Linked DNA regions of Sorangium aterium. Each later gene encodes a partner of the first gene's protein in a complex. Links are inferred from orthologs where the notes say so. Each region holds a gene or a part of one and is shown in the gene's direction. Other genes may lie near its edges. The genes, in order: uvrB and POL72_RS31790.

Evidence for each region.
Region 2: the proteins of uvrB (region 1) and POL72_RS31790 are in contact, whole or in part, in a crystal structure (PDB 7EGT), measured with the Thermus thermophilus proteins. The link is inferred for Sorangium aterium from one-to-one orthologs. Residues at the interface, in WP_096411307.1 of Thermus thermophilus: Glu23, Leu25, Arg26, Asp27, Gly28, Glu29, Arg30, Phe31, Arg55, Glu326, Asp327, Phe328, Glu379, Ser382, Gln383, His398, Gly400, Arg401; in WP_096412145.1 of Thermus thermophilus: His654, Arg656, Phe657, Gln666, Asp668, Glu669, Lys680, Arg681, Leu682, Ser683, Lys685, Tyr686, Ala687.

The regions. Positions count from the first base shown.
Region 1 is NZ_JAQNDK010000002.1:2,300,247-2,314,574, reverse strand. What follows is about bases 6,808-9,720. They hold uvrB (excinuclease ABC subunit UvrB), read left to right. Parts: upstream 6,808-7,140; coding sequence 7,141-9,300; downstream 9,301-9,720. Other genes in these bases: serB (phosphoserine phosphatase SerB), read left to right, coding at 9,692-9,720. Also shown: POL72_RS23655 (SDR family NAD(P)-dependent oxidoreductase), read left to right, coding at 1-694; POL72_RS23650 (hypothetical protein), read left to right, coding at 915-2,672; POL72_RS23645 (sigma 54-interacting transcriptional regulator), read left to right, coding at 2,929-4,875; rsgA (ribosome small subunit-dependent GTPase A), read right to left, coding at 5,255-6,319; more of serB, read left to right, coding at 9,721-10,876; POL72_RS23625 (LacI family DNA-binding transcriptional regulator), read left to right, coding at 11,417-12,436; POL72_RS23620 (cellulase family glycosylhydrolase), read left to right, coding at 12,692-14,328. UniProt on the Escherichia coli protein: The UvrABC repair system catalyzes the recognition and processing of DNA lesions. A damage recognition complex composed of 2 UvrA and 2 UvrB subunits scans DNA for abnormalities.
Region 2 is NZ_JAQNDK010000004.1:110,821-125,291, forward strand. What follows is about bases 1-3,056. They hold POL72_RS31790 (ATP-dependent helicase), read left to right. Parts: upstream 1-322; coding sequence 323-2,791; downstream 2,792-3,056. Other genes in these bases: POL72_RS31785 (D-alanine--D-alanine ligase family protein), read right to left, coding at 1-142; POL72_RS31795 (MBL fold metallo-hydrolase), read right to left, coding at 2,972-3,056. In the rest of the region: more of POL72_RS31795, read right to left, coding at 3,057-3,832; POL72_RS31800 (MFS transporter), read left to right, coding at 3,976-5,199; POL72_RS31805 (DNRLRE domain-containing protein), read left to right, coding at 5,849-7,099; POL72_RS31810 (N-acetylmuramoyl-L-alanine amidase family protein), read left to right, coding at 7,264-8,187; lon (endopeptidase La), read right to left, coding at 8,194-10,605; POL72_RS31820 (alpha/beta hydrolase), read left to right, coding at 10,723-11,718; POL72_RS31825 (NFACT RNA binding domain-containing protein), read left to right, coding at 11,733-12,119; POL72_RS31830 (hypothetical protein), read left to right, coding at 12,199-12,555; POL72_RS31835 (glycoside hydrolase family 5 protein), read left to right, coding at 12,775-14,064; POL72_RS31840 (hypothetical protein), read left to right, coding at 14,219-14,471. UniProt on the Escherichia coli protein: A helicase with DNA-dependent ATPase activity. Unwinds DNA duplexes with 3'-5' polarity. Translocates on single-stranded DNA with 3'-5' polarity. Initiates unwinding more efficiently from a nicked substrate than double-stranded DNA.

The DNA.
Region 1 (14,328 bases):
CGTCACGCTCGAGATCGAGCAGCTCGACGTCGCCGCGGCGAGCGCGCCCGACAGGATCCGGGAGATCCTTCAGAAGCACGGCCCCGCCTACGCCCTCGTCAACAACGCCGGCATCGCGGTCGGCGGCGCCTTCGAGGAGCAGGCGGACGGCGACGTCCGGGCGCAGTTCGAGACCAACGTCTTCGGGCTGATGGCCGTGACGCGCGCGGTGCTCCCGGCGATGCGCGGCGCGGGGCGCGGCCGCATCGTCAACGTCTCGAGCATCTCCGGGCTCGTCGGCCTCCCCGGCGTGAGCGCCTACGCGGCAACGAAGCACGCCGTCGAGGGCTTCAGCGAGGCGCTGCGCTGGGAGGTCGCCCCGTTCGGCGTCCACGTCTGCCTCGTCGAGCCCGGCACCTTCAAGACCGAAATTTTCTACGAAAACCAGCGGCGCGGCGCCCACGTCTCCCTCGACGGCCCTTACGGCGCGATGACCAGGGCGATCGAGCAGATCGTCCTGAAGGACGCCGCCAAGGCGCCGCCGCCCGCCCCGGTCGCGGCGGCGATCCTCCGCCTCATCGACGACCCATCGCCGCCTTTCCGGACCCTCGTTGGCCGGGACGCACGGGCGCTCGTCGCGCTGCGCCGTGTCATCCCCGACCGGCTCTTCGCCACGGGGATCCGTCGGCTCGTCTCGGCGCCGCGCTCGCGTTGACACGTTCTCTGGCGGCGAATAGCGTCGGCTTCGCCGTTTCCATGGCGGAGCGGCGCCACGTCGTGGCCGAAGGGGGGCCGCGCCCCCTGCCGCGCGCTGTTTTTGTCCACTTTCGTCCCCTCAGGCTAACGAAGGCTAGCCGCTGACCGCCTCCCCCGAAGCGCACCGTGCGACGGCGAGGTCAGGCCGGCAGCATCACCGAGGTCCCGGAGGAAACACCATGTCCCGCTCAGCACGCAGCATCCTGCCGCTCCTTCGCTCGCTCCTCCTGGGGGCCGCCACCGCGTCGTCGATGGCGCTCTCCGCAGGGGTCATCGTCGGATGCGGCGACGAGAACGACCCCGAGACGCACGTCAAGCGGCTCGACGACCCGGCCACGCTCACCGCCTCCGTCAACCGGCTCGTCCAGTTCTTCGAAGACGCGATGACGCGTGACAACAAGGACCGGACCGGGCCGACCGTGAAGCCGCTCCTCGACAAGATCATCGAGCCGATGACGCAGAAGTGCGTGGCCGGCGATCTCGACGAGCGCACGAACTCGAAGCTCATCAAGTTCATCTCCGACACGAGGGACCCGCGCGGCGAGGCCTGCCTCATCAAGGCGCTCAAGGACTACAAGCCCGAGTCCACCGAGGAGGACGTCCGCTGGGCCGTGCGCGGCCTCGGGGCGATGAAGTCGGAGAAGGCCGCCGAGCCGCTCATGGCCGTCTTCTCGAAGCTCCAGCACGGCAAGCCCAAGGGCTCGACGATCTCGCGCGACGTGCACGACGCGATGGTCGACATCAACAGCAAGTCCTGGGAAGACGGGCTCATCACGATGATCGGGCGCCCGATCAACGACCCGAAGGACGTCGCCACGATGCGGAACGAGCTGTTCTGGCAGATCACCGCCGCGGAGCTGCTCGGGTGGCAGCGCAGCGAGAAGGCGGTCGTGCCGCTGCTCAAGGTGGTGCTGTCGCCGCTCAAGGCGGACGCGGCCACGACCGCCATCCTCGCGCTCACGAAGATCGGCAAGCCCGCGATCCAGCCGACGATCGCGCTACTCCAGGGCGACCAGAAGGAGCTCGTCGAGTACTCGAAGGTCGAGAACCTGAAGGGCGCCGGCGGCGACAAGGCGAGCGCGGAGCAGAAGAAGGCCGCGGAGACCGCCCACGTGGCGGCGGCCGCGCTCGTCCTGGCGACGATCGGCCGGCAGGAGTCGTCGCAGCCGCTGCTCGCCGCGCTCGAGAAGGCCGAGGACGTGCCGCGCGCCATCATCGCGCGCGAGCTGACCAAGGTGCCCAAGACGCCGGAGACCCTCGCGGCCTTCCAGGCGGCCTACGACAAGACGCCCGCGGGGCTCGAGATGCCGCCGGCCGGCATCAACGCGCGGGTGATGCTCGCCGAGGCGGCGAGCAACTTCTTCGACGCGAGCCTCGTGCCGTGGCTCGTGAAGACCGGCCTCGAGGCGCGCGGCGAGGAGGACGACGTCGCGCAGATCCGCGACGTCTCGCTGCAGACGGCGCTCAAGCTGATGAAGCCCGACCAGATCGCCGACGTCGACCGGCTCGCGGGCACCAAGACGAGCGGCGGCGGCACGGTCGGCAAGTCGATGGAGAAGGAGATCAAGATCGCGAAGGATCTGCTCTCGGCCTGCGGCACCAAGCTCGACTGTTACGTCGGCAAGCTCGGCGATCCGGCGTCGCAGGCGAAGGAGACGCAGTTCCAGGGGATCAAGTCCGCCTACATGGCGGGCGTGCTCGGCACCCCCGAGGTCCGGCAGCAGATCATCGACGCGATGCCGAAGATCACGAACGCGGCCGTGCGTTTCGTCTCGGTCTCGGTCATCGACGCCCTCTCGCCGAAGGGCGACGCCGAGGTCGCGACCAAGCTGCAGAAGATCGTCGACGAGGGCGAGACGTCGAAGGACGCCGAGAAGATCGCCGGCAACGCGCCCTTCAAGACGGTCATCTACCGCCTCGCCGCCCGCGCGCAGTGACCCGAGCGCCGCGCGCCCCGTCCCGCGGTCGGCCGCGGGTCGGGCGTGCGGGGCGCGTGGAGTGAGCGGAGCGCGCAAGCGGGCACATCACCCAGATCCAGATTTTCCTTGATTGGCGCCGCCCGGGCGCGATGCTTGCGGCGCTCGCAGGACGCTCTACTGACGCGCCTGGGTCCTGATTTTTCCTGGCATCTCCGCCGTCTTGACGGTTTACTCCGGCCCTTGTCACGGGGTCTTCCCGGCTGAAGAACGAACCATGATCGTGCTCGAGGTAACCCAGGGTCTCGCTGCCGGGCGCACCTTCGAGCTCCAGGGCGAGCTGATCACGCTCGGGCGCTCGTCGGACAACCGCGTCGTCCTCGACGATCGCCACGTCTCCGGGGCGCACGCGCGCATCGTGAGCGGCGCGGACGGGGTGATCCTCGAGGATCTGCGCTCGACGAACGGAACGAGCGTGACGCGGCGGGGCGAGCGGCTGGAGCTCGGCGCCGGGCGCAGCGCGATCGCCCTCCAGACGGGGGACGTCATCGAGCTCGGCTCCGGGGACGCGGTCACCCGGATGGTGGTGAAGATCCCGGAGGAGGCCGACGACGCGCGGGTCGTCTCGATCCGGCGCCTCGACGAGATCGAGCCTGCCGAGGCGAAGATCGAGCGCGATCCGAGCGCGCTGTCGGCGATGTACGCGGCGCAGAAGCGCATCGGCGCGGCGAACGATCTCGACGAGGTGCTCGCCGAGATCGCCGACGCGGTGCTCGCGCTGGTGCCGAGCTCGACCCACGTCACGGTGGTGCTGCGCGACGACGACCAGGAGCCGGGCGCGGCGCCGGCGGCGTTCGTGCCGGTGCTGACGCGGGTCCGGTCCGCGTCGGGCAAAGGGGGGCCGCCTGCAGGGCCGGTCCCGATCACGCGCAGCGTGTACCGGAAGGTGATCAAGGAGCGGGCGGCCGTGCTCGCCGCGGACGCGCCGATCGAGGTCGGGCAGTCCGAGTCGCTGATGGGCGCCTCGATCCGCAGCACCCTCGCCGTGCCGCTCTGGAAGGGCGAGGAGATCATCGGCGTGCTCCAGGCCGACAACCGGAGCGTGCCGGGGATGCTGAACGCCGGCGACCTGGAGACGCTCCTCGTGCTGGCGGCCAACGCGTCGCTCGCGGTGGCGAACGCCCGGCTCATCAAGCGGCTCGTGCTCGCGGAGGAGCGGCTCCAGAAGGAGAACAGCTTCCTCAAGGGGCGCGAGGAGCGTCGCCGGGGCGGCAGCGGGGGCGCGGTCGACATCATCGGCAACAGCGACGCGATGCGGAAGGTCATCGGGCAGCTCGACAAGGTGGTCGACACGCGCGTCACGGTGCTGATCGAGGGCGAGACGGGCACGGGCAAGGAGCTCATCGCCGCCGCCGTCCACTACCGCTCCCGCCGCCGCGACAAGCTGTTCGTCGCGCAGAACTGCGCGGCGCTGGCCGAGAGCCTCCTGGAGAGCGAGCTCTTCGGCCACAAGAAGGGGTCCTTCACGGGCGCCACCGAGGAGAAGAAGGGCCTGTTCGAGATCGCCGACGGGGGCACGCTCTTCCTCGACGAGATCACCGAGACCCCGCTGTCGCTGCAATCGAAGCTCCTCCGGGCGCTCCAGGAGGGCGAGATCCGCCCCGTGGGCGCGACGAGCCCGAAGCACGTCAACGTGCGCATCGTCGCCGCGACGAACCGGAACCTCGAGGACGAGGTGGCCAAGGGGCGGTTCCGCGAGGATCTCTACTACCGCCTCAAGGTCTTCCCGATCCGCCTGCCGCCGCTGCGAGAGCGGCGCGACGACATCCCGCTGCTCGCGACGCACTTCCTGGAGCGCTACGCGGACGAGATCGGCAAGCCGTGCGGCGGGTTCAGCCAGCAGGCGATGGAGCTGATGGTCGCGTACGACTGGCCGGGCAACGTGCGGGAGCTCCAGAACGAGGTGCAGCGGATCGTCATCCAGCTGGAGCCGGGGGCGTTCGGGACGCCGGAGCTGCTCTCGGCGAGGATCCGGCAGGTCGAGGGGCTCGTGGCGCGGGCGGGGACGCCGAAGGGGTCGCTCAAGGAGATGATGGACGCGGTCGAGAAGTTCTTCCTCCTGGAAGCGCTGCGCGGGCACAACAACAACAAGACCAACGCGGCGAAGTCGCTCGGGATCACGCGCGAGGGGCTCCACAAGAAGCTCCGGCAATACGGGATCTGACGGGACGGAGGGAGAGGGAGCCCTGGACGCGGGGGGAGCCCTCGGGAGGGGGTGTCGCGCGCGGGGCCGGCGGGGGGCCCTTCCCACGAACTCGCGCCTTGTGGTGGCTATGGCCGGCTGAACGGGTGGGGGAGAACCGGGGGCGACTCGCTTCGATGCGGGCCGGCGCTCGGGTTCGTGGGGCCCTTCCCCCGCCGGCCCCGCGCGCGACACCCCCTCCCGAGGGCTCTCTCCAGGGGATGGGAAAGAGCGTTTTCGAAGGTGCGCGCGGGCGGACGGGGGCGGAGATCGGGCGGGATGGAGTCGGGGATTTGCGGGCGATCTCTACGCGGCGTGGCGGGGACGCTGGGGTCTGGACGCGGGGGCGGGGGGGAGGCTCTTATCGCTTCGGATTGGCGCGCATCTGCTTCGAGATCTGCTTCCAGCGCCGCTTTTCCTCGATCCTCGCGCGCACGTCCTGCTGCCCGGCGAGGTGGCGTCGCTCGGCAGCCAGCTTGAGGTAGCCGCCGAGGCGCTCGGGATCGAGATCGCCGTCCTTGATGGCACGGAGCACGGCGCAGCCGGGCTCGCCGTCGTGCGCGCAGTCCCGGAAGCGGCAGGCCGCGGCGTGGGCCTCGACATCGTCGAAGCCGGCCGGGGCGCTGCCGCCCGCGGACCAGAGGCCGAGCTCCCGTATGCCCGGCGTGTCGATGAGGAGGCCACCGCCAGGGATCAGGAACAGCTCGCGGTGAGCCGTCGTGTGGCGGCCGCGCTCGTCCGACGCCCGGATCGCGCCCTCGCGCTGGACCTCCATGCCGAGCAGGCGATTGCTGAGCGCGGACTTCCCCACGCCGGACGAGCCAACGAGGGCGATGGTCTCCCCTGCCCCGATCTCGGCGCGGAGCGCGTCGAGGCCGGCGCCTGAGAGCGCGCTGACGAGCGCGACCCGCGCGGTGGGGGCGACGTCCCGCGCCGCGTCGATGTACCGCTCCGGATCCGGGCAGACATCGGCCTTGTTGAGCACGAGGACCGGGCGAGCGCCGCTGTCGAGGACGGCGTCGATGTACCGCTCCAGGCGGCGCAGGTTGAAGTCGGCGTTCAGCGACGTGACGATGAACACCTTGTCGATGTTGGCCGCGAGCACCTGAGCCTCCACCGTGGGCCCCGCGGCCTTGCGGCGCAGGCACGTGCTCCGCGCGAACGTGTGCACGATGTACGCGGGCCCGGCGCCGTCGCCAGGCCTGAGCCCCACCCAGTCACCGACGGTGGGGAGCGCCGCGCGATCCGCGGCCTCGTGCGCGAGGCGCCCGCTGACCACCGCGAGGCGCGGGCCCTCCGCGGTCTGAACGTGGTGCCTGGACGCGGAGGCGAGGACGACGCGCGCAGGCTGCACGGCATCCTCCAGACAAGCGAGCTGGCTCGCGAAGAAGGGAGTCCATCCGAGCCCGATCAGATCGGGCTGCATTTCGTGCTGCGAAGACGGATCAACGAGACAATCGAGGTGAGTTTGCATGACGGACGAGCGCTCCATGGCGTTCGGCCGCGCCCGAGCTCGGTGCGCGGCGATCGACGGACAGGGCGCGGCGGCGCACAAGCGCGCACGCGCCGGCCATTCCACGCGCGGGGCCGCCGCGGAGCGGAGCTCGTCGATCGATCAGGACGTCACGCCAGAAGACACGCCCGGCCAGGGCAGATCCCTGCGAGGGGCACGCGCTCAGGGCACACACGCGCCCCTCAGGGCACGCGGGCGACGTCGCGGAGACGTGGAGACGAGCTCAGCCGACCGCGGCGGAAACGACGGCGGCGGCGCAATGGGTGTGCGATGTGTTGGCACTCATGACCTAACCTCCGTGTCGGCTCACGTCACCACGACGCGACAGCAGCCAGAATCCTATGGTCCCGCGCCCACGTCAAGCGCTCTCGGGTCGGCCCGTCTGCAACGACAGCGAGCACAGCGCACGGAGCGCAGGCGACGAGCGCACGGAGCCCGCGTTGGAGAAGCGACGAGCGCGCGGCGAGGTGCGAGGCATGCGGCGAAGCGGGGACGTGCGTGGGCCGGACGGAGGCGCGCGGGACATGGGACGCGCTCGTTCCAGGTGCGCTCGTTCCAGGTAACAGCGGGTCGACAATTTCCGCTCGGGCGATGGTTGCCAATGGTTGCCGATAGTTGGAAGACCGACGAAGCCGGACGAGACCGCGCCTTCCCGGCGAGGCCACCCCGCCCTCCGGCCCTGACGGCCGCGGAGGTTGCGAGGAGCGCCTCGCCGCACTAGGGTCCTCCGCTCCATGCCCACACACTTCGAGCTCGTCTCCGAATTCAAGCCGTGCGGTGACCAGCCTCGCGCGCTCCAGGAGATCTGCTCCGCTTTCGAGCAGGGCGAGGCCTTCCAGGTCCTCCTCGGCGTCACGGGCAGCGGCAAGACGTTCACCGCCGCCAAGGTGATCGAGAAGCTGCAAAAGCCGACCCTCATCATGGCGCCGAACAAGACGCTGGCGGCCCAGCTCTACGGCGAGATGCGGGAGCTCTTCCCCAACAACGCGGTCCACTACTTCGTCAGCTACTACGACTACTACCAGCCCGAAGCCTACGTCCCGACGAGCGACACGTACATCGAGAAGGACGCGATCATCAACGACGCGATCGACCGCATGCGCCACGCGGCGACGCACGCGCTGCTCTCGCGGCCGGACGTGATCATCGTCGCCTCGGTGAGCTGCATCTACGGCATCGGCTCGGCCGAGAGCTACCACGGGCTCCTCATCAAGCTCGAGCGCGGCACCGAGATCCGCCGCGACGAGCTCCTGCGGCGGCTCGTCGACATCCAGTACACGCGGAACGACGTCGATTTCCACCGCGGGACGTTCCGCGTCCGCGGCGACGTCGTCGAGATCTTCCCGGCCTACGAGGAGGCGCTCGCGATCCGCGTCGAGTTCTTCGGCGACGAGATCGAGGCCATCAAGGAGGTCGACCCGGTCCGCGGCAAGGTGGTGGGCCAGCTCGATCGCTACGCGGTCTTCCCCGGCTCCCACTACGTCACCGAGCAGCAGCAGCTCAGGCTCGCGATCCAGGCGATCCGCGAGGAGCTGCGCGAGCGCATCGACTTCTACGACAGGGCCGTGCGCTTCCTGGAGAAGCAGCGTATCGAGCAGCGCACGATGTACGATCTCGAGATGCTGGAGCAGATGGGGTTCTGCAACGGCATCGAGAACTACTCGCGCCACCTCTCGGGCCGGAAGTCCGGCGAGCCCCCGCCGACGCTGATCGACTATTTCCCGAAGGACTTTCTCCTCATCATCGACGAGTCGCACCAGACCGTCCCGCAGGTCGGGGCGATGTACCGGGGCGACCGGGCGCGGAAGGAGACGCTCGTCGAGTACGGGTTCCGGCTCCCCAGCGCGCTCGACAACCGGCCGCTCAAGTTCGAGGAGTTCGAGCAGCACTACGCGCAGGTCCTCTTCGTGAGCGCGACGCCCGGCGACTACGAGCTGCAGAAGTCGGCCGGCTCGGTCGTGGAGCAGATCATCCGGCCGACCGGGCTCATCGATCCGCAGATCCACATCCGCCCGGTGTCCGGGCAGGTCGACGACCTGCTCGCGCGCATCCGGGAGCGGGTCGGCCGCGGCGATCGCGTGCTCGTGACGACGCTGACCAAGCGGATGGCCGAGGATCTGACCGAGTACTACACGGAGCTCGGCATCCGGGTCCGCTACCTCCACTCGGACGTCGACACGCTCCAGCGCGTGGAGATCCTGCGCGATCTCCGGCGCGGCGAGTTCGACGTGCTGGTCGGCATCAACCTGCTGCGCGAGGGGCTCGACCTCCCCGAGGTGTCGCTGGTCGCCATCCTCGACGCCGACAAGGAGGGCTTCCTCCGGAGCCCGCGCTCGCTCATCCAGACGATCGGCCGCGCCGCCCGCAACGTGAACGGCGAGGTCGTGATGTACGCCGATCGCATCACCGAGGCGATGAAGCGCGCGATGGACGAGACGAACCGGCGGCGCGCGATCCAGGAGGCGTACAACAAGGAGCACGGCATCACGCCGGCCACGGTGAAGAAGGCGATCCTCGACCTGTCGCCCACCTCGGGCACGCGCGACTACTACGCCGTGCCGAAGGGGACCGCGAAGCCGGCGGCCGAGGCGGGGCGCGCCGCGGTGGACCTCGTCGACCAGATCGACGCGCTCCGGCAGGAGATGTTCGCGGCGGCGGAGAACCTCGAGTTCGAGAAGGCGGCGCGGCTGCGCGATCAGCTCCGGCAGCTCAAGGCACAGCAGGGGGACGGGGACGCTGGCGCGGCGCGCGAGGCGGCCGAGGAGAAGCCGGCGCGGTCCGGGCGGCCGGCGAGCCGGCGCGGTCCGGGCGGCAAGGGGGGCGGACGGGCGGCGACGGGCGGCAAGGGGGGTGGACGGGCGGCGGCGGGGCGAGGGGGCGGGCGCTACCGATAGCGACGGAGCCCGCGGGGGAGGAGGCTGCGCGCGCGGGGGGCGGTGGGCCCTCCCACGAACTCGGGCCTTTTGGGGGGCTGTTGCCTGCTGGACGGGGTGGGTGAGTCCGCACGGCAATGGCTGCGCTGCGGGCCGGCCCTCGGGTTCGTGGGGCCCGCCCACCGCCCCCCGCGCGCGCAGCCTCCTCCCCCGCGGGCTCTTTGTGGGGGGATGGGGGGATGGGGGGGGTGGCTGCAGGCGCTACGAAGCGGGGGAGCGGACGGGGGCGGAACGCGAAGGGGGAAGCGGTGGTTCGGTAAAGGAGCTTCTTTTCGGGAAAGCATCGTTTTGCTTCGGGCGGCGCTGTATCGGCGTCGACCCTGGGGCGCGGCGCTGTTAAGGGGGCGCCGGCATGGCAGTCTCGCCCGATCCGATACTCGTCACCGTCACCGGTAGGGACCACCCGGGCATCACCGCTCGACTCACCGGCATCCTCAGCGACATCGGCGCCACGCTGCTCGACATCGAGCAGGTGGTGGTGCACGGAAACCTGAACCTCGCGCTCCTCGCGCTCTTCCCCGAGACACGCAGCGGACTCAAGGAGCTGCTGTTCGCCGCGAAGGAGCTCGGCGTGACGCTGGACTTCAAGCCGCTCGACGGCGGCGCGCCGCGGCGCGCGCCCGGGAGCCGGTACGTGGTGACAGCCATCGGCCGCGAGCTCGGCGCGAAGCCGCTGCACGACGTGGCGGCCACACTCGCAGCCCACGGCGCGAACATCGAGAAGATCGCGCGGCTGTCGGTCGAACGCCTCTCCTCCGTGGAGATCCAGGTGCTGCTCCAGCGCGAGGAGGAAGCCGACGCCCTCAAGCAGGCCCTCCTCGCGCTCGCGACGCAGAACAGCTTCGATCTCGCGCTGCAACGCGAAGGCCTCTTCCGCCGGAGCAAGCGGCTCGTCGTGATGGACATGGACTCGACGCTCATCCGGATCGAGGTGATCGACGAGCTGGCGCGCGCGAAGGGCGTCGCGGAGCAGGTGGCGAAGATCACCGAGCGCGCGATGCAGGGGGAGATGGATTATGACGAGTCGCTCCGCCAGCGGCTCTCGCTGCTCCGCGGCCTCGACGTCGGCGTGCTGCGGAAGCTCGCCGCAGAGCTCCCCATCACCGAGGGCGCGGAGACGCTCATCCGGGTGCTGAAGCGGCTCGGCTACCGGACCGCGGTGATCTCCGGCGGCTTCTCGATCGCAGCGGAGGCGCTGAAGGCACGGCTCGGGATCGATTACGCCTACTCGAACGCGCTGGAGGTCGTGAACGGACAGCTGACCGGCCGGGTCACAGGGCCGATCGTCAACGCGCAACGCAAGGCCGAGCTGCTCGAGACCATCGCCCAGGCAGAAGGCGTGTTGCTCGATCAAACCATCGCCGTGGGCGACGGCGCCAACGACCTTTTGATGCTGCAGAGGGCCGGCCTCGGCGTCGCGTTCCGCGCAAAGCCCAAGCTGCGAGAGGTCGCCGACACGTCCCTCTCCGCGAGCGGCCTCGACGCCATCCTCTTCCTGCTCGGCATCACCGAACGCGAGCTCCTCGAGGTGGCGTGAGCGACACGACACGACCCGTCCGGCCAGCAGCGGAGTCCCGCGGGACGCTGCGCCGTCGCGCGGGCATGCCGCACGCCCGCGCGACGGCGCGACGCCACGCTTGACAGGCGCACGCGCCCACAGGCCTGAACCGATTCAGTTCACGGCTGGCCCGTCGACACCGGGCGAGGGCTGCGGGACCCCCCCGGACGCCGCGGAGCACGAGGCGATGGCCGCGGAGCTCGCGCCGGCGATCACCGGACGCCGCGGAGCACGAGGCGATGGCCGCGGAGCTCGCGCCGGCGATCGAGTCGGCCCCGGGCTGGTGATCCCGGCGCGCTGGCCGGCCCCTCGCGGCCGTCCGGCGCGGCGCCCCGCCCCCCCGTCCCTGGCCAGGCGACGGTGTGGGAGAGGCTGCGCCAGGCTCTTCGCTCGCTCGCGGCGTTCGACCCTGCGCGGCGTTCGGCTCGCCCGCGGGCCGTCGTGCTATCCAACCGGGGCCATGCGGAGAAGCCGGTTCACACAACAGGCGCGATCCGTCGCCTGGAGCGGAGGTGATGCGTGAAGCGTCCGACGATCACGGACATCGCGTGGCGTGCGGGGGTGTCCAAAGGAGCGGTGTCGTATGCGCTGAACGGCAGGCCCGGCGTGTCGGAGCCGACGCGCGAGCGGATCCTGGCCATCGCGGCGGAGCTCGGCTGGCAGCCGAGCAACGCGGCGCGGGCGCTCTCCGACGGCCGCGCAGGCGCCGTCGGCCTGGTCATCGATCGGCCCGCGCACATGCTCGGCATCGAGCCGTTCTTCATGCAGCTCATCTCCGGCATCGAGGCGGAGCTGTCCGAGAAGGCCGAGGCGCTGCTGCTCAAGGTCACGGAAGATCGCGTGGCCGAGGTGGAGACCTACCGCCGCTGGTGGGCCGAGCGGCGGGTCGACGGGGTGATCCTCGTCGACCTCTGCGACGACGATCCGCGCGTGAAGCTGATCGAGGAGCTGAAGCTCCCGGCGGTGGTGATCGGCGGGCCGGCGGGCAAGGGGCAGCTGCCCGCGGTGTGGAGCGACGACGCGAGCGCGATGCGGGCCGTCGTCGACTACCTGGCCGCGCTGGGTCACCGGTCGATCGCGCGGGTCGCCGGCCCCGCGGAGTTCGTGCACACAGCGGTCCGGACCAAGGCGTTCACCGCGGCCGCACGCCAGCGGCGCCTGGATCGGGTGCAGACGGTCCACGCCGACTACACGGGCGAGGCGGGCGGCCAGGCCACAAGGCGGCTGCTGGCCGAGGCCTCGCCGCCGACGGCCATCGTCTTCGACAACGACGTGATGGCCGTGGCCGCGCTCGCGGTCGCCCACGAGATGCGCGTCCACGTGCCGGAGCGCCTCTCGATCGTGGCCTGGGACGACTCGGCGCTGTGCCAGCTCGTGCACCCCGCCCTGACCGCGGTGCGCCGCAACATCGCCGAGCACGGCTCCCGCGCCGCCGCGCTGCTCCTCCGCCTCGTCGCCGGAGAGCCGGTCACCGACGACGAGTGCAGCGCGCCGACGCTCGCGACGCGGGGCAGCACCGCCCCGCCCCCCCGCGCATGAGACGGCCTCGCCCGAGCGAGGGCGCGGCCCTCCCGCACGGGCGTGTAGACTGAACCGATTAAGTAACGTAACCTGAACCGATTATGCATCCCGCCGGCCGCGCCGCGAGCAGGGTGACGGACGGTGTTCGAGAGCGCCGCCCTGCATGACCAGGACGTGAGGACTATGCACCGCAATTTCGCCAAAGTCGCAGTTCGTCAACAGGCGATCGCCTGGCTGGGGGCCAATTTCTGGTCGAGGCGCGGCGGCCCGCTCATGTGGCAGAGCTATGATCCGTTCGTGGTCCGCGAGGAGCTCCGGGTGCTCGCCGATCACGGCCTGACCATGACCCGGTCGTTCTTCTACTGGCCTCACTTCATGCCGGAGCCGGACCGGATCGACGAGGACTGCGTCGCGCGTTATGCCGATTTCCTCGAGGCGCACGTCGAGGCGGGCCTCACGACGATCCCGACCCTCCTCGTCGGCCACATGTCCGGGGAGAACTGGGACCCGGCCTGGCGGCGCGGGCGGGACCTCTATGGCGACGTGTGGATGGTGGCCCGGCAGGCCTGGTTCGCCGAGCAGATGGCGCGGCGCTTCGCGGGGCACCCGGCGGTGACGGGCTGGCTCGTCTCCAACGAAATGCCGATCTACGGCGAGCGCGAGCGCTCGATCCGCGAGAACGTCACGAGCTGGGCGAGCCTGGTCGTGCAGGCGCTGCGGGCCGGCGGGGCGAGCCAGCCAATCTCGATCGGCGATGGCGCGTGGGGCATCGAGGTCACGGGAAACGACAATGGGTTCTCCGTCCGCGATCTCGGCGCGCTCGTCGATTTCCTCGGCCCGCACGTGTACCGGATGGAGAACGACCTGGTGCGCCAGCACTACGGCGCGGCGTTCGTCTGCGAGCTCACGGGCTTCCTCGGAAAGCCCGTCGTGCTGGAGGAGTTCGGCGTGTCATCGGCTTTTGCTTCCGACGAGAACGCCGCGCACTACTACCGGCAGGTCCTCCACAACACGCTGCTTGCCGGCGCCACGGGCTGGATCGGCTGGAACAACACCGATTTCGATCTCATCCACCAGGATCCCTACAGGCACCACCCCTTCGAGCTCCACTTCGGGCTGACGACCGTCGACGGCCGCCCCAAGCCGCAGCTCGAGGAGATGGCCCGCTTCGCGAAGGTGCTCTCCGACATCGACGTCCTCGGCTGTGAGCGCGAGCCGGCCGACGCGGCGATCATCGTCCCATCGTACCTGGAAGGCGCGTTCCCGTTCACGGAGGCCGAGGACCGCAGCTATCTGTTCACGATGCTGCGGCAGGCCTACATCGCGGCGAAGGAGGCGGACCTGCCGGTCGGGCTGACCCGGGAGCGAGACGGGATCGCCGAGGACTGCCGGCTTTACCTGCTGCCGTCGGCCAAGCAGCTGACCGCGCCCACATGGCATCTCCTGGAGCGGCTGGCGTCCGCCGGAGCGGTCGTCTACGCGTCGTACTGCCACGGCACGCACGGGTCGCAGCGCGGGCCGTGGTACGCGCACCTCAACGCGATGTTCGGCGTCGAGCACCAGCTGCGCTACGGGATGGTCGATCCGATCGAGGACGATCGCGCGAAGCTCACCTTCGAATGCCCGTTCGGCACGATCGCGGCGGGCACGACGCTCACGTTCCCGGTCTCCGGCACCGAGAACAGCCGCGCTTACCTGCCCGTGCGCGCCAGGGGCGCGGAGGTCGTCGCGGTCGACCAGCGCGGCCGGCCTGCGCTGCTGCGGCGCAAGATCGGGAGCGGCAGCGTCGTGCTCTGCACCTATCCGATCGAGCACTTCGCCGCGGCGACCCCGCGGATCAACCCGGAGCCGACCTACCGGCTCTACGACGCGCTCGCCGAGCTCGCCGGCGTGAAGCGGCCGGTGACGGT
Region 2 (14,471 bases), on another replicon or contig:
GGCCGCTGACCTCGATCCGCTCCACCTCGTGCCCGGCCCGCTCGAGCGCGCCGGCGATGGCGGCGATCGTCTCCGGGCTGTCGAACTCGGCTTCCTCGGCGGAGCTCGTGATCTTCAGGTTGTGCGTCAGCGCGATGCGCATGGTCTCTCCTGGGCCGGTCGTCCGGGCCGCTGCTCCCCCGGTGCTCTGCCGGAGGCGCACGGACGTGCGAGGTTACGGCCAGCGGGCGTGATTTGCCGGGGAAAAAACAGGGGAGCGCCGCTGGAGGCTCCGGGGCTCGGCGGGCTCCCGCTCGCGCGGAGGTCGTGCTAGCGACCCCGTGTGGATCGTTTCGCCGCACACGACGCCGACCGCTCTCCGCCGCCCGAGCCTGGCCTCCCTCACGAGGAGCTGAACGAGCCGCAGGCGCGCGCGGCCAGCCACGCGGCGGGGCCGCTCCTCATCTTCGCGGGCGCGGGGAGCGGCAAGACCCGGGTCATCGTGTACCGGATCGCGAACCTCATCGTCACGCACCGTGTCCCGCCCTACCGGATCCTGGCGGTGACGTTCACGAACAAGGCGGCGACCGAGATGAAGCGCCGGCTGGAGGGGCTCATCGGGGCCGACATCGTGAAGGACCTCTGGGTGGGCACGTTCCACGCGGTGTGCGCGCGCCTGTTGCGCCGGCACCACGAGGCGGCCGGGCTCGACAAGAACTTCATCATTTACGACGACGACGATCAGCGGGCGGTCATGAACCGCGTGCTCAAGGAGCTCAACCTCGACGATCGGCGCTATCCGCCCCGCCAGGTGCTCTCGCGCATCCACGCGGAGAAGCAGGAGGGGCGGGGGCCCGCCGAGTTCGAGCGCAAGGGCTACTTCGACGACGCGATCGCGCGGTGCTTCGAGGCGTACGAGCGGCACCTCAAGGCGGCGAGCGCGGTGGACTTCGACGACCTCCTGCTCTCCGTGCTGCGCATCGCGGAGGACCCGACGAGCTTCGCCGGCGAGGATCTCCGGGGGCGCTTCCGCCACGTGCTCGTGGACGAGTTCCAGGACGTGAACCAGGTGCAGTACCGGCTCGTCCGGGCGTTCTGCAAGAGCCACGACAACCTCTGCGTCGTCGGCGACGACGACCAGAGCATCTACCGCTGGCGCGGCGCCGACGTCCGGATCGTCCGCGGCTTCCGGCGCGATTTTCCCCACGCGACGGTGGTGAAGCTCGAGCAGAACTACCGCTCGATCGGGCACGTCGTGCGGGGCGCGCTCGGCGTGATCCGGCACGCGTCGGATCGCGAGCCGAAGGAGCTCTGGACGGCGAACCAGGACGGCACGCCGATCGACGTGGTGGCGGCGGACAGCGAGCACGACGAGGCGGCGTGGGTGGTCGAGGGCGTCCGCGAGCTCATCGCGCAGGGCGTCTCGCCGAACGAGATCGCGGTGTTCTACCGGATCCACGCGCAGTCGCGCGTGCTCGAGGAGGTGCTGCGCGAGGCGCGCATCCCGTACCAGATCATCGGGGGCACGCGCTTCTTCGAGCGGGCGGAGGTGAAGAACCTGCTCTCGTACCTGCGCGTCATCGCGAACCCCAAGAGCGACGTGGATCTCAACCGCATCATCAACGTGCCGGCCCGCAAGATCGGCCAGAGCACGGTCGACAAGCTCATCCAGGCGGCGGACCTGCTGGGCGTGTCGCTGTTCGAGGCGATCGATCCGATCCTGGAGGGGAGGGTGCCGCCGTCGGCGATGCCGGGGGGCCAGCTGCCGCCGCTCGCGCCGGCGGCGAAGCGCAGCCTGCTCGGCTTCCGCGATCTGATCCTCGGGCTCATGACCGAGGCGAAGAGCGCGTCGCCGAGCGCGCTGGCGGAGGAGGTGCTCGCGCGATCGGGCTACGCCAAGGCGCTCGAGCAGGAGGACAGCGTCGAGTCGGAGGCGCGGCTCCAGAACTTGCGCGAGCTCGTGCAGTCGCTCGTCGACTACGAGCAGGAGGCGATCGCCGCGGGCGACGAGGCGACGCTCGCGGGCTACCTCGAGCGGGTGAGCCTGGTGTCGGACGTCGACGCGCTCGCGGACGTGCCCAAGGTCGCGATGATGACGATCCACGCCGCGAAGGGGCTGGAGTTCCACGCGGTGTTCCTGACGGGCATGGAGGAGGATCTGTTCCCGTTCCGGAGCCAGGATCCGAACCGCAAGGGCGACATCGAGGAGGAGCGCCGGCTGGCCTACGTCGCGATCACGCGGGCGCGCGAGCGGCTCTGGATCACGCACGCGGCGCGGCGGGCGATCTTCGGCCAGACGCGCTACGGCTTGCCGAGCCGCTTCCTCGCGGATCTGCCGCCGGCCTCGGTGCGTCCGATCGCGACGCCCGCCAGCATGATGGCGCAGCGCCGGGTCGAGGGCGGGTTCGGCGGGGGCGGCGGGTACGCCGCGTCCGGGCTCCGGTTCGGCGGCCAGGAGCGCTCGTGGGAGGGCCGCGAGCGGAGGCCCGGGGCGCAGGCGCAGGGTGAAGAGCGGTTCGCAGGGGCGCGGTTCTCGCGGGAGGGCGAGCCCGCGAGGGGAGCGATGGGCCGCAGCATGGACGTCCCCGACCGGGCGCCGGGCGAGCGCTATGTCGAGCGGGAGGCGGTCGACCCGGGCGCCGAGGGCGGCGAGGGGCTCGCGCTGCGGCGCGGGATGCGGGTGTACCACGAGCGGTTCGGGCCGGGCGTGGTCGAGAGCGTGGATCCCGGGGCGGATCCGATCGCGACGGTGAAGTTCTCCGGGTGGGGGAAGAAGCGGATCAAGGTGGCGTTCCTGCGCGCCGGGCCGTGAGAACGGCGCGGAGCTGGTAGCGCGTTCGCCAGGGACGGTTCCGGCTGCGCGAGGCACGTGGCGGAGGTCGGGTGAGCGTCGGAACATCGCCTCGACCACCGAATGAACGGTTGTCCGGACAGCTCCCCTCCACGCTGGTACAGAGTCCCCGCGGACGGCGTGGAAATAGCGAGTCTCGACCTAGAGCCACACCTCGCCCAGCAGCGGCAGCACACCCAATCTCATGTCGCGCGACGCCCGGCCGAGGCGCTCTGCCAGGCGCTCCCCCTGCATCGCGGGGAGCGCGACGGCGGGGCGATCGAGGGGCAGAAAGAAGTTGTCCCAGTGCGAGAAGAGCACCGCGCGCGGCGACAGGGCGCGCGCGACGCGCTCGGGGAAATCGCGCGATGCGGTCCAGCCGGCCACACAGAGCAGGAGCAGGTCGGGCTCCCTGCAATCGAGGCCCGCCTCGACGAGCTCCGCGCTGCCCAGGTGGACGATGCGCCGGCCCGCGACCCGGATCTCCACCGCAAAGACGGCGCCGCACCGGTAACGCTCGGCCCGGAGCGGGACCTGGTCGCAATCGGAGATGTCGCCGGGGAAGGGGACCCGGCCGAGCAGCAGGCGGGAATGGGCGCTCGGGAAGAAGCGCAGCTGGAACGGGCCGACCTCGGCGAGCACAGGCTCGCCGCCGGGCGCCCGCTCGACGTCGCGCACGCGCGCCGCGGGGACGCCGGCGGCGCGGCAGAGCGCCGCCGCGGAGCGGGATCCGAAGACCGTGGCCCCCGTGCGGAGCGCGATCTCCGGGATGTCGAGCGCATGATCGAAATGGGTGTGCCCCGCGATGACCGCATCGGCGCGCGGCGCGTGGTGCGCGATGGCGGCCACGTCGGGGACGAGCCGGCCGACCACGCAATGGAGGAGCGAAGCGCGCGTGAGGTAGGGATCGATGAGTATCACCGCGCCGGCGTGCTCGATCGCGAACCCCGCCGTGCCCAGCCACCGCACCCGGACCGTGCCCGCCGGCGCGAGCGACCGCGGAGAGAACGTGTCGGCGATCATCGGCGCGGGCTCGTCCGGCCGGCAGACGGGGTGAGTCGGTGCGGCGTGCTCATCGGGATCGAGACCGGATCGAGATCGAACCGTACGCCAGTGTCCGTGTTTCGGGCGACCGAAGCTCGTCCGCTCGGTTACGATTGTCCGTCGTGGCAGACCGAACGCGCGCCGGCACGATCGCCGCCCTCGCCGCGCTGTACTTCGCCCAGGGCATCCCGTTCGGCTTCCAGGCGACGGCGCTCCCCGTCTTCCTTCGGGCGAGCGGCGTCTCGCTCTCCGGCGTGGGCTTCGCCGGAGCGCTCGCGATCCCGTGGGCGGCAAAGGCGCTCTGGGCGCCGCTCGTCGACCGCTACGGCTGGGAGCGGATCGGCAGGCGCCGCTCGTGGATCCTGCCGCTCGGGGTGCTGCTCGCGCTCACGTGCGCGGCCGCCGCGTTCGTCCCGCCGTCGCGCCACCTCGGCGCCCTGCTCGCGCTGGTCTTCCTGATGAACCTGCTCGCGGCCACCCAGGACATCGCTGTCGACGGGCTCGCGATCGACCTGCTCGGGCGCGGCGAGCTCGGCCTGGCGAACGCCGCGCAGGTGGTCGGCTACAAGGTCGGCATGCTCGCCGCCGGCGGGCTGCTCGTCTGGGCGAGCGCCTGGATCGGCTGGAGCGGTCAGTTCGGGGCGATGGCCGTGCTCGTCTTCCTCTCGGCGCTGGCCTCGCTCGCGCTGCGCGAGCCTCCCGCGAGCGAGGTCGAGGCGCACGCGCGCCGGTCGCTCCGCGAGGTGCTCGCGACGGTCCTCGCCGCCCTGCGGGCGCCCGGCGCGCTCTGGGTCGTCGCGTTCCTCGGGACCTACAAGCTCGGCGAGGCGATGGTCGACATGATGTTCAAGCCGTTCCTCGTCGACGCCGGCTTCCCGCCGCACCAGATCGGCCTCTGGGTGGGCACGTACGGCCTCGTCGCGTCGATCGCCGGCTCGCTCGCGGGAGGCCTCCTGTCGCATCGGATCCCGCTGCTCGCCGCCGTCGGGGTGACCTCGGCGCTGCGCACCGTCGCGATGGCGGGCGAGTGGTACCTCGCCGCGGCGGGGGCGCCCACCGCGAATGCCGTCGTCGCGGTCACCGTGGCCGAGCACCTCTTCGGCGGCGCCCTCACGACCGCGGTGTTCGCTTTCATGATGTCGCGTGTCCGGCGCTCGGTCGGCGCGACGCACTACACGCTGCTGGCCAGCGTGGAGGTGCTCGGCAAATCACCCGCGGTGTGGCTCTCGGGCGCGCTCGCCCAGCGGCTCGGCTATGCAGGCCTGTTCGCCCTGGGGACCGTGATCTCGGTTGTCTTTCTCGGGCTGCTCTTGCCGCTGCGCGAGCGGAGAGCGGGCGAGGGGTGAGCGGGCCCGGCCGTCCCATTTTGCCCCAGTGCCCCATTTCGCCCCAGTTCCGTGACGTGGCGAAATTGAATTGTAGAGGCAAGTAAGACGCCGAAGACGCCGAAGACGCCGAAGACGCCGAAACGCCGAGGGAAAGAGGAGAGATGGAGAATTTTTGCTCTCTCCTCTTCCCTCGGCGCCAACGGTGCCCACGATGGCTCTTTTTCTCACGAGCTCAGGAGGACAGCATTCTTCGTCGCGGCGCTGGCTGGTGCGAAAGACCATGATCCGCGCGCCCACTTCATGATATAACCAGACAGCGCTACGGCTGACTGCTGCAACAATCGCTCGTGACCGCGCTCGCCCGACTTCGTCCATCGATCGCCCGGCCGGCGACGACCCTCATCCCCCCAGGGGGGTGAGGTCCTCCTGGGGGCCAGGGAGCTCGAGATCGGCCACGATCCGGGAGGCGAGCGCCTGGTAACGGCCGTGCCGTCGTGCCGCACGCGCTGGTTGATGAATGACGCCTTCAGCGCTCCGCCTTCGGGCAAATGGAGCACCACCTCAGCATCGCCCGATTTGTAAATAGTATTTTCTAAATCCACAGCGTGCGGCAGCTCGCCGCACTGCGCGGCGCCGCTATGCCGTCGCCGCGACGAGGAGCTCTCCCATGAGAACCGCCTATCTGTCGATCTCTGCCTCTACGCTCGCGCTCGCCTCGATCATTTCCGGCTGCATGGCGACAGCCGAGCCACGCGACGATAACGAAGACGCCATCGGCGAGGGCGCGGCGGCGCTCCTCTCCTGCTCGGTGCTCCCGTCCGGCAACATCGTCACGAACGGCAGCTTCGAATCGCCGAACGTGTCGTCCGGCACGTCGTCGATATACAATGGCTCGATCACCGGCTGGCAGGCCGCCTATGGTCAGATCCAGATCCACGACCACTCGAACGGCATGAGCCCCGCGCACGGCAGCCAGCACGTCGAGCTGGACGCCACGGACTCGAGCGGCATCTATCAGAACCTCACGACCGTGCCGGGAGCGACCTACCAGCTCCGGTTCGCCTTCGCCGCGCGCCCCGGCACGAGCGCGAGCCAGAACGTGCTCGGCGTCGTCTGGGGCGGCCAGCAGGTGGCCACGCTCACGACCGCCAGCTCCGCATGGGTCAATTACACCTATACCCTCGTGGCCTCCGGCACGACGACGCGCCTCCAGTTCAACGATCTGGGCATCTCGAACGGCCAGGGGACGCTCCTCGATAATGTCACCGTGGTCGCCGCCGATACGGACCAGGACGGGGTGTTCGATTCATGCGACAACTGCCCGGCGCAGGCCAACCCCTCCCAGGCCGACGCAGACGCCGACGGCATCGGCGACGCCTGCGAGCCCCCCCCGCCGGCCGAGCCCCTGTGCGTGGTCGTGCAGCGCGGCACGTACGGGAGCGTGCAGGATGCGCATATCCAGCCCGGCGTCTCGTGGCCGTACGGCGATTACCCGTATGTCGTCATGAACACGTTCCCCGAGGGCGTGCAGCTGGGCGTGCTGGCCTTCGATCTGTCGTTCATCCCGGCGGGCTCCGACGTCGAGTCCGCGACCCTCTCGCTGTCTCACACGTGGAAGGAGAGCGCCAGCACCATCGAGCTGCACCGCGTGAACGGCCCCTGGCAGGAGTCGACCGTGCACGCCGGCAACTTCCCCGGGTACAACGCGGCCGTCGAGGCGTCGATCGCCACCGTCGCCCAGGCGAGCGCCGTCGTGACCACCAACGTGGCGGCCCTCGTGCAGTCCTGGGTGGATGGTTCCCCGAACTACGGCGTCGCGCTCCACGATGTGAACGGTCGGACCGACATCCGATCGAGCGAGCAAACGAACATCGCCCCCCGGCCGAAGCTCGAGGTCTGCTACACGCCGGCCCAGTAGCGGGATCTGGCCGAGGTGCGGAGGGGCACGCCGCGGCACGATCCCTCGGGCGTCCCGGGCGATCTCGGGATGTCGCCACGTCGCGCCTCCTTCGTCACCTCGGCCACGCTCGTTTGCCGAGAACCTGACGCCGCGCTCCGCCTTTGATAGCAAGCGGAGCCGCGGTGATCTCGCGCAGGAAGCTCCTCCTCGGTCTCGCCGGCGCCGCCGGCGCAGCCGCCCTCTCACGGGCGCTCGCCCCGGGCTCCCCGCGCGAGATCGCGGCGCGGCGCGCCCTCAAGCTCCCGATCGCGCCGAGCGGGTGGCCCTTTCCAGGGGCCCGCGTCGTCGCCCCCTCCGCCGTCTTTCCGCCGGATTTCGGGGTCCGCCGCGTCTACCTCGACGCCGGACATGGCGCCCCTGGCAACTCCGGCAACCTCTCGTGCTTCTGCGTCGACGAGCAGGACTTCACCCTCGCCGCGGCGCGCGCCCTCGCCGAGCGGCTCGTCGCCACGGGGCGCTTCGAGGCGCGCGTGGGCAGGACCGGCGACCGGCCGTTGCCCTACGCGGAGCGCGTCGAGGACGCCGCCAGGTGGGGCGCCGACGCCTTCGTCAGCCTGCACTCGGACGTGCGCGGCAGGACCGAGACGTGGTCGCCCGGCCAGGGCCGCCAGTGCCCGCTCAGCCTCGCCGCGCCGGGGTTCGCCGTCCTGTGGTCCGACGAAGGCGAGCCTGCCCTCTGCGCCCTCCGGCTCGCGCTCGCGCGCGGCTTCGCGAGGCGCATGGAAGAAGCAGGCCTGTTGCCCTACGACGGCGCCGCGTACAGCGGCCTGTACGAGCCGGACACCGCCCAGCCCGGCGTCTTCCTCGACCGGCGCCCCCCGGGACAGCGCATCTTCGTGCTGCGCCGCCCCTCCATGCCCTCCATCCTCGTCGAGACCCACCACGCGCTCGACGCCCGCGAGGCGACCCGCTGGACCGAGCCCGCCACGCTCGACGCCTTCGCCGCCGCTGCGGCCGCCGCGCTGGCCGATGCGCTCGGCGCTGCGGGTGCGCCGGCCAGCGCGCTCGGCGGCGCCGGCGCGCCGGCCTCCCCGCCGCCCACCTGACGCGCGTCAGGATGCCCGCGCGTGCGGCATCTCCTCGGGCGCCTCCAGGCGGATCGAGCGGAGCCGCAGGCAGAGCGCGAGCGCCTCGTCGAGCGTGTTCACCAGGTAGAACTCGAGCGAGCTCCTCACCTCGGCCGGCAGATCGTCGAGATCCGCCTCGTTGTCCGCCGGCAGCAGGATCTCGAAGATCCCCGCGCGGTGCGCCCCCAGCACCTTCTCCTTGATCCCCCCGATCGGCAGCACCGTCCCGCGAAGCGTGATCTCCCCCGTCATCGCGATGTCGCTCCTGACCGGCCTGCCCGACAGGGCGCTCACCAGCGCCACGGCCATCGTCACGCCCGCGCTCGGCCCGTCCTTCGGCACCGCCCCCGCCGGAACATGGATGTGAACGTCCCGCCGCTGCAGCCGATCGGACGGCACGCCGAGCTCCGCCGCGTGCGCGCGCGCATAGCTCAGCGCCGCGCGGCCGCTCTCCTTCATGACGTCGCCCAGCTGCCCCGTGAGGACGAAATCGCCCTTGCCGGGCATCACGCTCGCCTCGACGTGCATGATGTCGCCACCCATCTGCGTGTAATACATGCCGGTCGCGACCCCCGGCTGATCGTATTGCAGCCTCCGCTCAAGGCGCATCTTCGCTCGGCCGAGCAATTCCTTCACGTCTTCGTCGGCGCCCACCACAGCCCGCTCGATCTCGCCGCCCGCGATCCTGCGCGCGGCCTTCCGCGCCAGCGCGCCGAGCGTCCGTTCCAGCTGGCGTACGCCCGCCTCGCGCGTGTATCCGCTGATGATCCCGCCGAGCGCCGTGCCCGTCACGCGCAGCTGCTCCTCGCGCAGCCCGCACTCCTTCCGTTGCCGGGGGAGCAGGTACTTCCGGGCGATCTCGTGCTTCTCCTGCTCCGTGTATCCGGCGAACAGCGCGGGCTCCATCCGGTCGAACAGCGGAGGGGGGATCGTCTCCCGGAAGTTCGCCGTGCAGATGAACAGCACCTCGGACAGGTCGAACGGCAGGCCGAGGTAGTGGTCGACGAAGCCGTCGTTCTGCGCCGGATCCAGCACCTCGAGCAGCGCCGCGCCGGGATCGCCCTGGTAGGAGGCGCCGAGCTTGTCGACCTCGTCGAGGACGATCACAGGGTTCTTCGAGCCCACCCGCTTGATGCCCTGGAGGATGCGGCCGGACATCGCGCCCACGTACGTGCGCCGGTGGCCGCGGATGTCCGCCTCGTCGCGCGCCCCGCCCAGCGAGACGCGGACGTACTTGCGCCCGAGCGCCCGCGCGATCGACTCCGCGATGGACGTCTTGCCGGTCCCGGGCGGACCGAGGAAGAGCAGGATCGGCCCGCGGGAGATGGCGCGGCTCCGCTCGCCTTCGCTCCTCGCCTGCTCCAGGCGCAGCTTCCGGACGGCCAGGAACTCGAGCACCCGGTCCTTCACGTCGCCCAGGCCGTAGTGATCCTCGTCGAGGATCGCCCGCGCCCGATCGAGATCGACGTGGTCGTCGGTCCGCTGGTTCCAGGGCAGATCCGCCACCCACTCGAGCCACGTCATGAGGACCTGCGCCTCGGGCGACGTCTCCCGCCCCATGCGCCGCAGCCGCGCGAGATCGCGCCGGGCCTCCTGCAGGATCTCCGGCGGCAGGTTGGCCCGCTGCAGCTTGTGCTCCAGACGTGCCGCTGCGTTCTCGTCGTCTTCCTCGCCGAGCTCCTTCTGGATCGCGCGCAGCTGCTCGCGCAGGTAGATCTCCCGCTGCCGCTCGCCGAGCTCCTCCTCGACGGTCGTCCTGATCTTCTCCTGGGTCTCGACGATGCCGATCTGCCGGTAGAGGTGCAGCGCGAGGCTGCGCATCCGCTCTTCCGTCGAGAGGATCTCGAGCAGCGCCTGCTTCTCGGGGGTCGGGAGGTCCAGGTAGAAGGCGATGTGGTTCACGAGCTCGGCCGGGCCGTACATGCTGCCGACGAACTGCTTGAGCACGTCCTCCGGCGCGCCGCGGTGCCGGCCGTACTCGACGGCGCGCTCGCGCACCTCGCGGGAGAGCGCCTCGAGGGCGCCGTCCTCCTCTGGACGGAGGGGTAGATCGGCGAGCTCGATGACGGGGGCTCGGATCACGCCGTCGACCTCGGTGTAGCGGGGCGCGGCCGCTCGCCGCTCGCAATAGAGCACGAGCTGAAGGCCCGACCCGAACCGCTGCACCTGGGTGATGCGGGCGATCACGCCGATCGAGAAGAGGCCGCCCGCGGTGGGCTCCTCGGCGGCGTCGCGCTGGGCGACCGCGAAGATGCGCTTGTCTTCTCCCTCGACCCGGAGGGCGGCCTCCACCGCGCGGAGCGTCTTCAGCCGTCCGACCGTGATGGGCGTCGCTATCCCAGGGAAGAGGACGGTGTCGCGCAACGAGAGCACGGGCAACGATCGGCGCTCGGGCATGACCGGCCTTTGTGCGAACGTCATGCCATGGAGGACCGTACCGAAAACTCCTTTCGGCGCGGAAGCATCGAGAATCGTGGTCAGCCGAGCGCGGAGCGGTGGTAGGGTCGGCTCGCGATGCCCGCGGACACCTTCACGTTTCAGGCGGACGACGGCCGAGAGCTCTTCGTGTACCGCTGGCTCCCGGACGGCGGGGCGCGCGGCGTCGTCCACGTCGCGCACGGCATGTCGGAGCACGCGGGCCGCTATGCGCGCCTCGCGCAGGCGCTCTGCGCCGCCGGGTGGGCCGTCTACGCGAACGACCACCGCGGCCACGGCGCGACGGCGCGCGGGAGCGACGAGCTCGGCTTCTTCGCGAGCCAGGGCGGCTTCCAGCGGGTCGTCCGCGATCTCGCGCAGCTCCTCGCGCGCGCGCGCGGCGAGCACCCCGGCCTGCCGGTCGTCCTCTTCGGCCACAGCATGGGCGCCGCCCTCGCGCAGGAGATCCTGATCGAGCACGGCGGCTCGATCGACGGCGCGGTGCTCTCCGGCGCCGCGGGCAAGGCGAACGCGCTCGTGGACGCGGGCCGGCTCGTGGCCCGCGCGGAGCGGAGGCGGCTTGGCGAGCGCGGCAAGAGCCAGCTCCTCCAGACGATGAGCTTCGACAGCTTCAACAAGGTGTTCGCGCCGACGCGCACGCCCTTCGACTGGCTCTCTCGCGATCGCGCCGAGGTCGACGTGTACATGGCCGATCCCCGCTGCGGCTTCCCCGCGACGACCTCGCTCTGGGTCGACCTGCTCGACGGGATGGCGGCGCTGGCGCGCCCCGAGCGGCTCTCGCGCATCCCGAAGGACCTGCCCCTCTATGTCTTCTCCGGCTCTCGCGATCCGGTCGGCGGGCTGCTCAAGGGCGTCACCCAGATGATCGAGGCGTACCGCGCCGCCGGCCTCCGCAGGGTGGCGCAGCGGTTCTACCCCGGCGGGCGCCACGAGATGCTGAACGAGATCAACCGCGAGGAGGTCGTGCGGGACCTGCTCGCGTGGCTCGCCGCCGAGGTGGCGAGCGAGGCGAGAGCTCCGGAGAGGCCCGCGCAATCGGGCGCCGGGCCGCGCGCCGGCGCCGCGCCCGGCTGACGACGGGGGCCGGCATGGGCAGCAAGGGGCGGCCGTACCGCACGCTCACGATTGATGGCTTCGAGGTGCTCGTCGGCCGCGGCGACGACGACAACGACGCGCTGACCTTCGAGATCGCCGAGCCGCACGATCTCTGGCTGCACGTGGCCGGCGGTACGCCGGGCAGCCACGTGATCGTGCGCAACCCCGAGCGCGTGGAGGTCCCGCGCGAGGTGGTCGAGCGCGCGGCGGCGGCGGCGGCGTGGTACTCGAAGGCGAGGAGCGCCGCCAAGGTGGAGGTCCACGTCTGCCGCGCGGCCGACGTGAGCAAGCCGCGGGGCGCGCCCGCGGGGCTCGTGCAGCTCGCGCGGTGGAAGAGCGTGCGCGTGCGGCCGGAGATCCCCGGGCGCGATCCGGGGTGACCGGGGTGAGCCGCGCGCCGGCGCGCGTCGTGCAGCGGCCCCTGCTCGCCAGGTGCTCGCGAACAGCTAGACTGTCGCCGTGCAGCTTCGTATCGAAGGGGATCGATTGACGCTCACCCTGGAAGGCGCCGAGCGGCTGTGGGCCGTGAGGCTCCGGCCCATCGTGGTGCCTCGCGAGCACGTGGCGCGGGCGGAGGCGGCGCTGCCGCCCTCCACATGGAAGGAGATCCGCGCGCCCGGGACGGCCCTGCCGGGGGTGATCAAGGCGGGGACGTACTTCACCGCGCGCGGCAAGGAGTTCTGGTACTGGGTGCGGAGCCGGAAGGAGCACCCGCTGACCATCGAGCTCGAGGGGGAGTGGTATCGGCGGCTCGTCCTCACCATCGACGATGCTGCCGGCTGGGCAGAGCGGATCAACGCCTGGGCCAGCGGCTGAGTCATCCGAGCCCGAGGGCCGAGGCGGCGCACCGCCCGCGAGCGGCGGCAGGGTGACGGCGAGCCCCGCGGCGCCCCTTGGCCGCGAAGGCGGAGCTCGGGGTCCCGGGATCCGGCGCGGAGCGCGGTCCGGGAGCGTCCGTGCGATTTGTGACGGCAGGCAGGGGCGCAGCGCAACCTGAGCGAGACGAGCTCCCTTCCCATCACCCGCAGAGGACCCATGACTCACTCGTATCGACTCGCTTCCTTCTCGATTCTCGGCTTGCTGGTCGCTTGCAGCTCGACGGATCCCGATGCCACGTCGGGCGCAGGCGCGGCCTCTGGAGGAGCCACCGGCGGCAGCAGCGTAAGCACGGCCACGGGCGACGCCACGACGAGCGGCGCCGGTACGGGCGACGCCGGCGCGGGCGGCGCCGGTACGGGCGATGCCGGCGCGGGCGGCGCCGGCACGGGGGGAACCGGGGGCTCCGGCGGGGCCGGCGGAGCGGCGACGCCGGCGGATGCCGCGGCCATGGTCCCCGGCATGGGTATCGGGGCCAACATCGGCAATACGCTGGAGAACACCACCGCCTGGGAGACGGGCTGGGGCCAGCCGCTGATCACGCAGACGTTCATCAACGGCATGGCCAGCCACGGCATCAAGACGGTGCGCGTGCCCGTGGCCTGGGACACCTACGCCGCCAACGGCACGATCGACGCCGCCAAGATGGCCCGAGTCAAGGAGGTGGTGGGCTGGATCGAGGCCGCCGGAATGTACTCGATCGTGAACATCCACTGGGACGGGGGCTGGATCTACAACGAGGACAATACCGATAAATACAAGCTCACCGACGCCGTCAAGACCAGGTTCGCGTCCTACTGGACCCAGATCGCCACGGCCTTCAGCGACGTCGGCCACAAGCTGATCCTCGAGGGCATGAACGAGGAGGGGAACTACTGGGTCAACGGCGTTCATGACGGCGGGACGCCGGACTACGCCGCCCTGAACGAGATGAACCAGCTCTTCGTCACCACCGTGCGCGAGCAGGGCGGCTACAACGCGAGCCGCGCCCTGCTCATCGCCGGCTTCGTGACGGACGTCGACAGGACCTGTGTGAGCGATTTCAAGGTGCCGACCGATCCGGCCGGCACGAAGAGCCTCTTCCTCTCGATCCACTACTACACGCCCTACACCTTCTGCGGCCTCGACACGGTGGAGAGCTGGGGCTCTCCCAAGACGACGTGGGGCTCGGAGCCCGAGAAGGCGGAGCTGAAGAGCAAGTTCGACACGCTCGGCGCGTTCAGCGCGCAGCGGAGCATCCCGATCATCCTCGGCGAGTTCGGCGTCACGCTGGGCACGAACTACCCCCGTGAGCCCGCGTCGCGGACGCTGTGGATGCGGTCGGTGGTGGAGGCGGCGAAGTCGCGCGGCGTCGTCCCCGTGCTGTGGGACACGGGGACGGACATCAAGCGCACGGACGGCTCGTTCTCGACGGAGTGGCAAGCTGTCGTGAGCGCCGTCAACCGGTAGTCGGCGCTCCGGCGGCGCGGAGGGCGCGCCGCCGGCCGTCGCTTGGTTCGGCCACCGCGAAGCTGGACGGTGGCGCGAAACCACCGAGCGTTGCCCGCGTACCTGGGGTGGCTGGACGAGATGGATCGGTCCAGGCCACATCAAGGAGAGGGGCATGTCATCGACACGCAACGTCGGGATGGCGAGATTTTCTGCGTCCACCGTGCTGTTCTTCGCCGCGGGGGCCTTCGCCGCGTGCGCCGTCCCCGAGGGCGCCGAGCCGTCGGGCGATGAGGAGGGCGCAGGGCCCTCCGGCGATCCAGGTGAGCTGCAGGCCGCGGCCGAATCGACGGCCGAGGCCGACAGCGAGCTCAAGGTGAACGACTGCGTGAACCCGCACCCGTTCGCCGGCTGTAACGACGCGGCCG